Regions from separate parts of the Microbulbifer elongatus genome, predicted to be linked through region 4. Evidence: predicted binding sites of a transcription regulator. Region 4 holds the regulator's gene; each other region holds the start of a gene.
What was found. The regulator PhoB, encoded in region 4, activates phosphate uptake and scavenging genes when phosphate is short. The targets are predictions, from matches to a motif close to TGTCATAAANNTGTAACA.
Positions count from the first base shown of each region.

Region 1 (3,510 bases), 980 kb from region 4:
CGGCTGCGGGTCGTTTTCTGCAGAGGTTGTAACAAACTCGCCGGCTGCAGGGGGGCTGGCCGCTTTGTTCCGGGGCTCGGCATACCAGGAATAAGTCCATAAGCCATCGTGAATATTTTCGCTGTCGGTCTTCACTTCCCACAACAGCCCGGTGCGATGGTCGCACACGCAGGCCCAGGGCCCCGCCCAGGCGGGCAGAGGCGTACCGGTGGCATCAATCTTGGTGAAATGGTGTCGAATGGGTGTTGGTGCCTGCGGTTGATGCAATGCAGCGCCGAGCAATACACTCGACGGAATAAAAAACAGGATCAACGAGCGCTGCCATCTTTTCACGAGCGGGGTCCCCCGGGAAACTGCAAGCGCACGGCACGGGTGTGCCGGGTATGCGCTACCTGGGAGCGGTCAAATGCGGAAACCCACAGGCAGGTGCCGTCTGCAATGGGCACATCCAGTGGGGAACCGGTAACCCGCTTGCGTGCCATTTCCAGGTGCCAGTAACCATCCTTCCATTCGCCGCGGGCACGCACATCCGCGCGGTCCCCTTCGAAGCGGTTGGAGTTGTACATGACCGAGGGCATCCGCGTCCCTTGGGGAAAGTGCGCGTCCTGCTCTGCCGAGTAGGGCTGGTAGTCAAACCAGGGGATTACCCACTCTGCCTGACTGCTGTTGTCTAAAGCACTACCTTCATCCTGTAGCGCCGCCAGTTGCACCGGGTCTTTGGGCAGGCGTTTGGGAATAATGATTGTGGGTTTGTACCACTGCCAGTTCATTACGTAGGCACCGGACTCCTTGCCATCCTGCTGGTAGCCGGCGGTATAGCGACGCTCCCCCGGGCGCACCTGGTCTGGGGGGCCGATGAAGTTGTCGTCGGCCAGATACATGTCGTTGGTACGCACCGCCTTCCAGTGCCACAGATCGTGCAGTTGTCCGTCGCTGCTGTAGTGATAGCCCTTGCCGTGCCAGTTGGCGGGACGACTGGACAATGGCTTGCGCCCCAGGTGGGCGGTACCGGCAGCACCGAACGCACAACTGGCCGAAAGCATTACCGCAAACTTGTCTTCGTAGTGGCGGGTTTCATCGAAGTTGTGGAAACCCTGCTGCTGCACCTGCCAGCCATGTTCGGTTTTTATCAGGGGCAAGTGCACCAGGCTGCGGGTAGCGTCGCGCCAGCGTGCGGAGAGGAAAAACTCTTCGCCGTTGGTGAGTGCCCGCAGGGTGACCTCGGTGGCGCCATTGTCAAAGTTGGCGCCGCCGTCGGTGTGCAGGGTAACCGGTACGGCGTCGCGCCACTGGGGCTCACTGGCGTAGCCGTCGATTTCTATGGGTGGCTGCTGTGGGTCCAGCAGTGGAATTTGTGTGACCGGAAGTGGGATCTGGCTCTGGTTGTGGGTGGCAAGCCAGCCGCCGGTAAACAGCAGCAGGGTAAGGGCGAGCAAACCGCCACCGGTGAGCAGGAGGGGGCCGGATCTCCGCCCACCCCGGGGCAGACATGTCCGCAGCAGCGACTGCCGCCCCCAGCGGGCCAGATAGAGGCCCGCATGTAACGCCAGGTAGAGCAGAATGGCGAGCGCGCCCAGGTAGTGCCAGTCGCGCAGATGCCAGCCGGTGCCGCCAAACAACAGCCAGCCACTGATCAGAGATAGCAGTAGAGCGGGGTAGCCCGCGCGAATAATCGCCCGGTGCCATCCCGGCCAGCGCCAGCCAGACAGTGAGGAGGTATTCGCGGAAGCGTCGCGCGAGGCAAACAGGCGGTATGCCAGGTAGAGCGCGGCCACCACAGTGATCCCCAGCGCGCTGAGAATATGCAGCCCCACCACCTGCCCCTGGGGAAGCAGCTCCTCAAAGCGGGCGATCTCCGGCCGGGTGAGGCTCGCAATGCGCAGGCCGGTCAGCAGGCTGCACAGTACCGCGATAGCGGCCGCCCCATGCAGCAGAATCCAGCGCAGGCTCTTGCGATCTGTGGCCACGTCTTCCCCTGATCCCGACAGTGAAAGAGCGGCAGCGTAATCCGTATTTGTGGCAATTCGGTGACACCGGCGGCGAATGCGGGCGTGGGGAGATAAATGCCTTTTCGCAATAAAATCTAAATGAGAACGCATTGCATTTAGCGTTTTGGTTCATTAAACTCCCGTCCCAAATTCAAGGGGTAGTTCCTGGGGACTCAATCATGGGATCAAATCAACGTACTTTTGCCTGGTCTTTGCTGGCGGTTGCGCTGGCCGGCGCCAATAGCGCCATCGCTGCTGAGCAGGAAAGCGAAACCACAACAACCGCAATTGAAGAAATGACCGTTGTGGGTGTACGTGAAAAGCGTGTCAGCCGCGGTGCCACTGGCCTGGCACTGGCCATCAAGGACACCCCGCAATCGATCAGTATTGTCGACCAGCAGACTATGGAAGACTTCGGTGTCACCGGCTCCAATGAGGCGCTGGAGCTGAGCACCGGTGTGAATGTCGACCAGTACGAAACCAACCGTGCCACCTTCAACTCCCGTGGCTTCGAGATCCAGCTTACCCAGGTCGACGGCCTCGGTATGACCAACGACTTCGGTACTGTAGTTGGCCAGCTGGATACCTTCCTGTTTGACAAGATTGAGTTGATCCGCGGCGCCAACGGCCTGCTGACCGGTGTGGGCAACGCCTCCGGCACCATCAACTATGTGCGCAAGCGCCCGACCAATGAAACCGGTGGCATCGTCGATTTCCGCGGTGGCTCCTACGGCTACAAACGTGCCGCAGCAGACTACAACCAGGTGCTGACCGAAGATGGCAGCTGGGCCGGCCGTGTGGTTGTTGCTTACGAAGACAAGGATTCCCACATCCGTGACCAGCACGATGAGAAGATGTCCCTGTACGGTGTCGTGGACGGCCAGATCGGCACCAACGGTGTACTGACTGCCGGTGTGACCATTCGCGATGACAAGCAGGATTCCCCGATGTGGGGCTCGTTGATTCTGTTCCGCGCAGACGGCAGCATGGCGGACTTCGATACCTCCACTTCCACCGCCGCCGACTGGGCCTACTGGGATACCGAATCCAAAACCGCGTTTGTCGAATATACCCACCAGCTGCCCGAGGGCTGGGAAGCCAAGTTCACCTACAACCGGCACGAGAACGAAACTCAATCCAAGCTTCTCTACGCGTGGGGCAGCTACATCAATGAAGATGGCACCGGTCCCCTTGGCTGGCCATATCGCGGCGCCACCGACAGCACCAACGATTTGCTGGACGCGAATCTGACCGGCGCATTCAATGCTTTTGGTCAGGAGCACACGCTGATTGCCGGAGTCAGCCACTCCATGAAGGAGACCGCTTCAAGTTCTGCGCCGGCTCCGGACGAGCAAATGTTTCTTCCGCTTCCCATTCCTGATGGTGGAAAGGATTATCCAGAGCCCACATGGGGTGAGATGTCCCCTGCATCTGCCGGTGAGCAGGAACTGACCCGCCTCTACGCTGCGGCACGCCTGAGCATTACCGATGCGCTCAATGCGATCGTGGGAGTGAATTCCAT
Region 1 is NZ_CP088953.1:4,055,223-4,058,732, reverse strand. It holds gene LRR79_RS16695 (Lcl C-terminal domain-containing protein) at 1-333, opposite strand, end outside; gene LRR79_RS16690 (ethylbenzene dehydrogenase-related protein) at 330-1,967, opposite strand; gene LRR79_RS16685 (TonB-dependent siderophore receptor) at 2,168-3,510, shown strand, end outside.
Region 1: a site for PhoB is predicted at 2,016-2,033, ahead of LRR79_RS16690 (ethylbenzene dehydrogenase-related protein). Genes of this name have one in related genera too.

Region 2 (3,510 bases), 2.0 Mb from region 4:
AGCGAGAGAGAATGTCTTCAAGCCGCAAGGGTATCAGATGTCGATGCGAAAGCCGACGGCCATAAAACTGTCGTACTGCTGGCGGGCGACGGCATTGCTATCGTCGTAACCATTCTCCCAGTACAGACGCACCCGCTCGTTCCAGCGGTACTGAAAACCGAGGTAGTACTGGGCGAGTTTGTAGCGATTTGCGTCCACCAGTGCGGCGTCAAATTCCGGGTCGTCCGAGACCAGATAGTTGTGGCCACCATAAACTGAATAGCAATTATCTTTACCCCAGGTGTAGCTGAGGAAGGATTCTGAACCCTTGGCATCGAAGAAATTATCGACGCCCATCACCGACCCGGCCGGGGCAAGCTCATTATTCTGTGAGCGCTGAAAAACCGCCGCGCCGTAGAACCCTTTGGCAAACGCCTCTTTGCCATAGAACATGCCGAGCGCCGTGGTCCAGTCGTTACTGCTTGCGCCGATCGGATAGTTGCTATCGATCAGCACCCGTTCGCCACTAGAGGTGTCAAACACGAGGCCGTCATCGGTCTGGATATCCAGTTTTACCCGGTTGTAGGCAGCGCCGATGAAAAAGCCGTCACCGATATTTGCGTGGTAAACCGCGGCTATACCGTGGCTAATGCCGTATTCACAATCGCCGATGGGGCACTCGACCTCCAAATCCGGCCCCAGGTCCACATTGATCTCAAGGTCGGCCACATGGGCCGCGTACTGTACACCGATTTTGAATTCGCCGGCTTCTGTTTCCCAGGATTTGCGCCAGGCGAGGGCGCTGTCGGCGCGACCGGTTCCCGTGACACCGCCGTCGGTTCCCAGCGCGTAGGTGCCGCTGGCGAGACCACCGGATACGTTATACCAGTCGGTGATGTAGGTTACCTCGTAGTACACCCCCCATTGTTTCCCAGCAGAAAACTCGCCCCACTTGGGGTGTTTGGCAAAACCGTGCCCCTGCCTCAGGTACAACGATAATTGTGTTTCACCTAGAGCGGCCTGCTGGTCGCCCTGAATCACCACATTGCCGGCGGAATTGATCGCGTTCACCCCCCATTCCACATTGAAGCCGGTATCCCACTGGTCGTAGGCGGGCACATTCAGGCCAATGCGGATACGTGACGCACCGTTTTGCATGGAGGTGTCGCCAAAGCTGTTGACCATATGAGCGGTCAGGTAGCCCTCCATATACAGGGTCACCTGATTGGACTGATAAATTGGCACTGCCTGGGTGCCGGGAGCGGCAGTAATCGCGGTGGCGACCAGGAGAGTGCGGCGGATATTTGGCATGATAAAGTGCTCTTTTGCCTGTTTTTTCTGCAGCGAAGAATTTATGGGCGGGCAATCGAAACAAATCCGTGTTTTCCCACTGCAAAAATAGACCAGTGGGCCAGCTTGGTTTGCCATAATGATGGCACTTCGCAGAAATGGCATTGCCTGCTTTTTTTTTGTAGTTTTAGCCGCAATTCAAACAAGCCGCGTTATGTTCATTTTATTTGCACGTAAAGGGAGGGGACACATTGAGTGAAAGCCAGACACTAAACCGTCGGATGTTTGGGCTGGTGGTGCGAAAAAATGCGCATCCGGATATGCGCAAATTGCGCCGCGAAGCGGGGGATGCCAGTCTGCATGGCAATAAGTTCTGGAAGAGCTCCTATCTCACCATGGATTACCTGAAAAAACATCCACTCAAGAAAGGGGCCCGGGTGCTGGACCTGGGGTGTGGTTGGGGGCTCGGTGGTATTTTCTGTGCCAAACAATTTGATGCCAGAGTGACCTCGCTGGACGCCGACCCCAGCGTGTTTCCGTTTGCGGAATACCATGCGGCGCTGAACGGGGTAGAGATCAAAACCTGGCGCTGCCGCTATGAGAAGGTAACCGCTACGGCCCTGGGAGAGTTTGACGCGGTGATCGGCACCGATATCTGCTTTTGGGACCAACTGGAGGCGCCACTCTACAATTTGACCCGACGAGCGCTGCGCGCGGGCGTGGGCCGGGTGATGCTGGTGGATCCGGGGCGTTCACCGTTCCGGCGACTGGGAGAGCGGGCGGTAGAAAAACTCGACGCCCAGTACTTCGAGTGGCAGACTCTCCGCCCCATGAAAGCCTCGGGCTGTATCATGCTCGCTGGCGATGAATAGATTCCGTTACCCACGGTCAATCGAGGTATACCATGCAGTTTGACAAGTCCCGCATTCCCACCCCTGAGGAAGCTCTACCAGGGCGTGCTGACCCCATGCCGATCAGTGGCAAGCACTTTGTCTCCGGACGCTCACTGGTGGCGCCCTTTCCCGACAGCTATGAGCAGGCGGTGTTCGGAATGGGATGCTTCTGGGGTGCCGAGCGCCTGTTCTGGGAGCTGGATGGGGTGTGGGTGACGGCGGTGGGCTACGCCGGTGGCATCACTCCCAACCCCAACTATCAGGAAGTCTGTAGTGGTGGCACTGGCCACGCCGAAGTGGTGCTGGTGGTATTTGATCCGCAGGTGATCAGCTATACAGAGCTGTTGCGCCATTTTTGGGAGGAGCACGATCCGACCCAGGGCATGCGCCAGGGCAATGACTTGGGCACGCAGTATCGCTCGGTGATTTACACCTACGGCGCCGAGCAGGCGCAACAGGCCGAATCGTCGGAGGCCGCTTTTCAGCAAGCGCTGCAGGAGCAGGAGTTTGGTGCCATCACCACCGAGATTCTTCCTGCCCCCACTTTTTACTATGCGGAAGAAGACCACCAGCAGTATCTGGCGAAAAACCCTGGTGGCTACTGTGGTCTGGCCGGAACCGGTGCCTGCCTGCTACGGTGATTTCACCGTAGCGTCCCTCGGATATTCAGGCGGAGGCGGCGGTGCTGCGAGGATGGAGAATATGTGCACACCAGTCGCTCCAGCTTCCTGGATATAGCCGCGCCTTGCGGCCGATCAGGAACAGGGAGAACAGGTTTACACAGGCGGTAACGCCGGATCCGCAATAGCAGACGATATCGTCGTCAGCCGGAATGCTCTGCCAGTGTGCCTTCAGCGCCGCTATGGAAAGCACCATCCCATCGTCATCGGTAATGGACTGCCAGGGCTTGTTGATGGCGCCGGGGATATGCCCGGCAATCGGGTCGATGGGCTCTTCATTTCCCAGAAAACGCTTGCTCTCGCGGGCGTCCACCAGCTGCCAAGGTGGCGTATTCAGGTGCGGGTAAATATCTTCGTAGCTCAGCAGGTCCTGTGCCGCTGCGTCTGCGGAGAAGTTTCCGGCGGAGGTGGCTTGTGCTGCGCCACTTTCGGTATCCAGCTGCGCGCGCTTCCAGGCCCCATAACCACCATTCAGGATGGCGACGCGCTGATGGCCAAAGTGCCGCAGCAACCACCAGGCACGCGCGGCAAATGCGAAGCGCTGGGCGTCGTACACGATGACCTGGGTATTGGTGTTAATCCCTTTGCCGCGCGCGAATTCGACAAACTGCTGCTGTGTAGGGAAGGGGTGTCGGCCGCCGTAGCGGTCGCAGGGGCCGGAGAGGTCC
Region 2 is NZ_CP088953.1:3,008,538-3,012,047, reverse strand. It holds gene LRR79_RS12355 (porin) at 34-1,290, opposite strand; gene LRR79_RS12350 (class I SAM-dependent methyltransferase) at 1,521-2,141, shown strand; gene msrA (peptide-methionine (S)-S-oxide reductase MsrA) at 2,174-2,803, shown strand; gene LRR79_RS12340 (sulfurtransferase) at 2,829-3,510, opposite strand, start outside.
Region 2: a site for PhoB is predicted at 1,402-1,419, ahead of LRR79_RS12355 (porin). Genes of this name have one in related genera too.

Region 3 (3,510 bases), 1.9 Mb from region 4:
TTCTGGCGTACAAGGATGAGTACGAGGTGGCGCGCCTGTATTCTGATGGCCGTTTTATTGAGGCGTTGAAAGAGAATTTTGCCGGGGATTTCGAGCTGGAATTCAATATGGCGCCGCCATTGCTGAGCCCGTTTGATAAAAATACCGGGCGTCCGCGCAAACTCAAGTTTGGTGGCTGGATGCACAAGGCGTTTGCGGTGCTGGCGAAGTTCCGCTTCCTGCGTGGTAGCGTACTGGATGTGTTCGGTTACACTGCAGAGCGCAAAATGGAGCGGGGCCTGATTACCGAGTACGAAAAGATTGTTGACGAGGTGATTGGCCGGTTGAACGCGGAGAATCACGCAGCGGCGATCGAGCTACTGAATTATCCGGACCAGATCCGTGGCTACGGCGTTGTCAAGGAAGAGAATGTCAAACTGGCGCAGCAGGTGCGCAATCACGCCCTGCAGCGCTTTTATAACCCGAAGGTGGACGTGCCTGACGCAACGCCGGTGGAGGTGTTTGATCCGGCCAAGGCGCAGCAGGTCGGTTGATCGGGGAAAGCGAATACAAAAAAGCGAGCTGCTCAGCTCGCTTTTTTGTGCTTCTGGGAAGGTAAATCACAGAGTGGATTACCAGCCCATCTGTACGCGGATCCCGAACTGGTTGGTGCCATCACCGGTAAACTCATCATCCCCGAAAATCATATTCATCATCACACGCACATTGCGATTGGCGTAGTAGTTCAGGCCGATCTGTGCACTGTTGGCTTCGAGGCTGTGAATGTCCCGGTTTTCCATGGTGTCGTAGCGAGCGGTCAGCTCCCAGGCGCCGCCCCAGAGGCCGTCGCCAGAGGGCTTGGCGGAATTGAAAGCGCCGCGTTTTTTACTGTAGGTCTTGTGCTCACCGGTAATCATCCAGCTGCCCTGCACATACCAGGTGTGCACAGACTGATCGTCGATATAACAGCCGAACATCGGGTCGCAGTAAAAGGGTGGTGGCGCGCCGAATTCGTCTTCAAAGTCGATTTCTGTCAGATAGTAATCTGCCTCGAACTCCCCAATGGCATATTCTGCCTGCAGGTAGAGCGGGCCGTAGCTGCCGGCGATTTCAAAGCCGGCGTAGGAGGCGTCTTCACCCAGGTCCCCGGGGGTCAGTGCCATAAGTTGGGAAGGGCCGCGGCGTCCCGCATAATCCGCCTCGGCGTATAGGTCGCCGGAATTGCGGTTGGCGTTCTCAAAACTGATGGAGGTTCCCAAATGGAATACCGCCTCGTCGGTATTGATCGGGGCCCAGGCCAAACGGCCGGCAGCACCCACCCCTTCATTGCGGGATTGAGCGGCATCACGCAGGTTGAACGCCATCATGCCGAGGGTGAAGCAGTCCAGTACGCCGGTCCAGCCGATACCCTGTTGGAACTGGTAGCCGTCGTAGAGCCCGGTGGCGCTGGAGAAAGGGCGCTCCAACATGGTGATTTCATTGGAGCTGGTCATTTCCGCCATAGAGCGGAAGGGCTTGAACTGGCCTATGCGAATTTCGCCATCCAGAAATTTATGGGCAATAAACACGTCGCGAAATCCCGCATGGGTATCCCCTGCGGCGAAGTCCTGTTCAAGCACATATTTCCAGTCATAGATACTGCCCTTCAGGGTGATGCGCGCCCGGCGAAACTCCGTAGTGCTTACGGGATCTTCGATATCGGTGTCAAACAGGTAGGTATCGAAGTGGATGCGCCCCCCAAGCGAGGCAGAAAAATTACCGTCGTCAGACGTAATTTTCAGACCGCCCTTGCTCTCTGCTTCGCCGGCGACGGCGGTAATGGAAAGCAGGCCATAAGTGGCCACAGCGAGCGCCTTGCCGACCGTCCCTGTACCTGAGGATTTCATGGAAACTCCTGATCGCAACAACATGAAAACGAATAGTGAAAAAATTTGCGGCGCAATGGAAACATAACGCGGGCGGAAATGAAATATTTCCGTAACATCTGCGGAGTCGGGCGTAACGCACTTATCCCTGATCACCACTTTGCAAAGGGATAATAGTTCACTGAAACCCAGTCGCTCGCGTCTGGAGGGCAACCGGGTGCAGCAGCCGTAGAAAACGACGCTGCATAGAGAATGGGGGAGGGGGAGCCCGGTCGTTGTCGAGTGTCGCCGGGCTGAGGGGGCTCAGATCTGTTGGATTGAATAGCCGGCTTTTTTCAGCAGCTCGGTAACAGATCCTTCTCCGACAAGATGCCCGGCACCAACGACCACAAACAGGGTGTCGTGATTGGCGCTAAAGTCACGGATTTTATCCGCCATGCCACGGTTGCGCTGGTAGAAAAGCTTGTCAATCAGCGGCGCGTATTCCGGATTTTCGTCCAGGCTTTCCCGGATCACCAGATCGTAGATGTCGTTCTGATCACCGCTTTTCCAGGCTTTGGTAATGCGCGGGACAAAGCTGTCCATCTCGGCAACCTGTTCCAGCGTCTGTTGCAGGTACAGTTCCGGATCGTCCAGGTTGTTCAGCATTTTGATCTGCTCCAGCACACTTTCCAGCTCCAGAACGGTGGCGTTGTTTTGGTGCGCCTGGCTGAGGAAGTGGCGGTCAATGCCCGCGTTGGGATCCAGCCCCCGTGCCTGCATTTCCACCATGCTGAGGGTGATCATGGCAATTGCCGGGCGCAGGCGACTGAAATTCTGCTCCGGTATCTGCCGTTTGGCCAGCCAGTCCTTTAGCTGTTTGTACACCGCGGGAGAGATGTGGTCTTTCAGCTCCTGGCCGGCAGGGTAGACAGACTCCTGCATGATTTTCATTTGCAAGGCCGGGTTGGACTCCATGGCAAGGATATCCGCCTCGACCACCAGTGCGTCGCTGATGGCATACGCGCGCTCGATCTTTTCGCGCAGGGGGTAGAAACTCTCGTCGGCGAGGTGAATAGACCCGAGTAGATAAACCCGTTTTTCCCCCTTGGTTGCTTCCAGCAGCAGGCCGCGATCATTCGCCGCCTGGGCTGAACCTGCACCCAGCACAACCGCTGAGAGGAAAAGAATTGACCGGGCGAGCCAGTGTGCGAAGTGACGCCGCCCGGTAAAGCCGGGTACCGAAATCGAGGGTGGGTTCAGAAATGCCATGTGTGTTTCCTTTCACTGCGTTTATCGGGGCCGGTTGCAGGCTTGCAACAATCTGTGCGGGCCGCTTCGCCATCGGTCATACCCATGATACCCCGCTTTCGGGCGCGCAGGGTGACCGGATTCCGCGGGTTTTGTGAACCGCTGCAGGGAAAGTGAAAATGGGCCTTGTGGCGCAGAATTTGTCGGTACAATGTCAACGTGAGGACAGGAGTCGGTCAGGATCGAGGACGCATGCGGATTGTTCAATTGGTACCGTCGATGGACGGCGGCAGGTTGGCCCAGGAAACACTGGAATTTGCTCAGGAGCTGGCCCGCCAGGGACACGAGTCTTTGGTAATTTCGGCCGGTGGCACACTGGTGTCCCGCCTGACCCTGCATAATTGCCAACACCTGGAACTGCCGGTAAACCGCAAGG
Region 3 is NZ_CP088953.1:3,129,010-3,132,519, reverse strand. It holds gene LRR79_RS12920 (indolepyruvate ferredoxin oxidoreductase family protein) at 1-533, shown strand, start outside; gene LRR79_RS12915 (OprO/OprP family phosphate-selective porin) at 612-1,865, opposite strand; gene LRR79_RS12910 (TraB/GumN family protein) at 2,148-3,095, opposite strand; gene LRR79_RS12905 (glycosyltransferase) at 3,327-3,510, shown strand, end outside.
Region 3: a site for PhoB is predicted at 1,945-1,962, ahead of LRR79_RS12915 (OprO/OprP family phosphate-selective porin). Genes of this name have one in related genera too.

Region 4 (3,510 bases):
CCGCGCCTGGGGCCGCCGCTCCACCTTCTGGCTGCACGACAAACCCCTGCTGGTTGCAGAGACCTTCCTCAGCGGGTTCAATCCCCACAAACCGCCACTCACCTGAATCCGCAAGGAAAGAATACGGGAAACACCATGCAAGCCATTCGCCAACAGCTTCAACAGCGATTCGCGCAGCACTGGCCCAGTGTGCAGCCCTACTGGCAACTGGCACGGCTCGACAGGCCCATTGGTTCCCTGCTGCTGCTCTGGCCCACCTGGGCCGCCCTGTGGATCGCCGCTGAAGGCTGGCCCGGGCTGCACCTGTTTGTGGTGTTTACTCTCGGTGTGATTCTGACCCGCGCCGCCGGCTGCGCCATCAACGACTTTGCCGACCGCAATATCGACGGCCATGTAAAGCGCACCAACCAGCGCCCCTTGGCCACCGGCGCCGCCACCCCCAGAGGTGCGATTATTCTGTTCGCCAGCCTGATGCTGCTGGCGTTCCTGCTGGTCCTCACCACCAACAGACTCACCGTTCTGTTATCGCTACCCGCACTGGCGCTCGCCTTCTGTTACCCCTTCGCCAAGCGCTATACCCACCTGCCACAGGTGGTACTGGGGTCAGCGTTCAGCATGGGTATTCCCATGGCCTTTGCCGCAGTCACCAATCAAGTGCCGGCGGTGGCCTGGGTACTGTTTACCGCGAACCTTCTGTGGACCGTGGCCTACGATACCTTCTACGCCATGGTGGACCGGGATGACGACCTGAAGATCGGGGTGAAATCCACCGCCATTCTGTTCGGAGACATGGACCGGGTGATGACCGGCTGCCTGCAGGGCATGGTGATCCTCGCTCTGTTGATGCTCGGAGGGCGCGCGGATATGGGCCCTCTGTATTACGGCGGTGTTGCGGTCGCTGCCGGGCTGTTTTGCTACCAGCAGTGGCTGATTCGCGAACGGCAACGAGAAGCCTGCTTCAGGGCCTTCCTGAACAACAACTGGGTCGGAATGGCGATTTTCCTGGGTATTTTTTCTCATTATCTGTGGAACTAGGCGCACGGAGCGCCGTGCAGGCCAGGCTTCCCGTACGGCTGTCATATTTTTGTCACCAAAGTGACGTTAAATGGCCACTCTAGAATAGTCAGTTAAGTGACAAACACTTCAGTTAGGGTATGGCAGGCCGATGCACAGCAAAACGATCCTCATAGTCGACGACGAAGCCCCGGTGCGGGATATGTTACGGGTGGCACTGGAGATGGCGGATTATCGTTGTCTCGAGGCGGAAAACGCTCAGGCGGCCCACGCGCTGGTAATCGATGAGAAACCGGATCTGATTCTGCTGGACTGGATGCTGCCGGATGTTTCCGGTGTGGAGCTGGCCCGCCGCCTGAAGCGGGATGAACTGACCTCTTCCCTGCCTATCATTATGCTCACCGCCAAGGGTGAGGAAGACCACAAGATCAAGGGTCTCGAGACCGGTGCGGACGATTACATTACCAAGCCGTTTTCACCCCGCGAACTGGTTGCACGCCTGAAGGCGGTGTTGCGCCGCGCGGGCCCGAGCACGCCGGAGGAGCCGCTGACGGCGGGTGGCCTGGTGCTGGATCCGATCAGCCACCGGGTGACCATCAATGGCAATCCGGTTGATATGGGGCCAACGGAGTTCCGCCTGCTGACGTTTTTCCTGAGCCATCAGGAGCGCGCTTATACCCGTACCCAGTTGCTGGACCACGTGTGGGGTGGCAACGTGTATGTGGAAGAGCGCACCGTGGATGTTCACATTCGCCGCCTGCGCAAGGCCCTTACTGTGGATGGCCACGAGCGCTACATCCAGACCGTGCGCGGCACCGGCTACCGCTTTTCTGTACAGACCGCTGAAAGGGTGTAACCTACACCCAAGAATTGTAGAGGGCTCCGTAGCGGGTCCTGTGGCGGTCGAGCACCGGGTAAGGGTTTTTGAAACCGCTGTAAATACGTCCCTGTACGCTGCGTCGGCGACGTCCATGTCGCCGACGCTTTCAAAAACCCTTACCCGGCACTCGACCTTCGCTTTGAACCTCGGTAGTTTTTCAAATATCAGGTTTACCTACCCCAAATAGATGGCCGAACCATCATGCTCGATCGCAGTATTGGCGAGTTATCCCGCTTTATCATTATCGCCCTGGGCACCACCATTCTTGGTTTTGCCAGCGGCCACTGGTGGCTGGCACTGTGCGCCGGTCTGGCCGCCTATGTTTTCTGGCTGCTGTGGCAGCAGAATCAATTTGACCGCTGGCTCGCCAACGGCCGTCGTGGCCCGGCGCCAACCAATTTTGGCGTGTGGGGAGATATCACCGACGATTTCTACCGCATGCAGCGCCGCCACCGCCGAGAAAAGCAGAAGCTGCACGCAATGCTGCGGCGGGTGCAGGACAGTACCAGTGCACTGCGCGAGGGTATCGTGGCGCTGGAGGATGAGGGCAACCTGGCCTGGTGGAACCCGGCGGCGGGGCAGATGCTGCGCCTGCAGGGGGACGACGCGGGTCAGCCGCTGGTCAATTTCGTACGTGATCCGCGCTTTGTGGAGCATATGTATGAGCGCATGGGCGGCGGTAAGGAGACCAACCCGCAACCGATTACCCTGCCGGCGCCGGGAGATGATACGCGCATTCTGCAGATGGAGGTGACGCGCTTCGGTCAGGATGAAGCGCTGGTGATCGTGCGGGATATTACCCGGCTGCATAATCTGGAGCAGATGCGTCGGGATTTTGTCGCCAACGTATCCCACGAGCTGCGCACGCCACTGACGGTGATCGCCGGCTATCTGGAGACACTGCAGGCCAGCGGCCAGGCGCCGCGGAATTGGGAGCGGCCTTTGGGGCAGATGAGTGACCAGACGGTGCGCATGACCAGCCTGGTCAACGACCTGTTGCTGCTGGCGCGGCTGGAGACATCCGAGCGCGACAGCGGACGAGATCGGGTTTCCGTGCGGGAGCTGATGGAACGGGTGGCCGGGGAGGCGCGTTCACTGAGTGGTGAGCGCCATGAAATTTCCGTGGCCTGTGAAGAAGACTGTACGATTACCGGTGATGCCGGTGAACTGCACAGCGCCTTTGCCAACCTAGCGTTCAACGCGGTGAAGTACAGTCCGGACGGCGGCCCGATCGAGATGCGCTGGCATACCGATGGCAACGGCGGGCATTTCTCCGTAAAAGATGCGGGTATCGGTATCGATCCCATGCATATTCCCCGCCTGACCGAACGCTTTTACCGGGTGGATGCCGGCCGCTCCCGGGAAAGTGGCGGCACCGGCCTGGGCCTCGCCATCGTCAAACACGTGTTACTGCGCCACAGCGCCAATATGACGGTGACCAGTGTGCCCGGGCGCGGCAGTACCTTCACCCTGAATTTCCCGACCCAGAAACTGACCCAGACCAGTTCTGAAGCGAGCTGAAGTTAAGAAACAGAAAAGGGGCCCTCGGGCCCCTTTTCTGTTTCAACCTGCCCGGTACTCGGACTCTACAGTTCGAGACCAAACTGCAGTGCCAT
Region 4 is NZ_CP088953.1:836,935-840,444, reverse strand. It holds gene LRR79_RS03435 (chorismate--pyruvate lyase family protein) at 1-106, shown strand, start outside; gene ubiA (4-hydroxybenzoate octaprenyltransferase) at 136-1,035, shown strand; gene phoB (phosphate regulon transcriptional regulator PhoB) at 1,166-1,870, shown strand; gene phoR (phosphate regulon sensor histidine kinase PhoR) at 2,096-3,415, shown strand; gene traF (conjugal transfer protein TraF) at 3,481-3,510, opposite strand, start outside.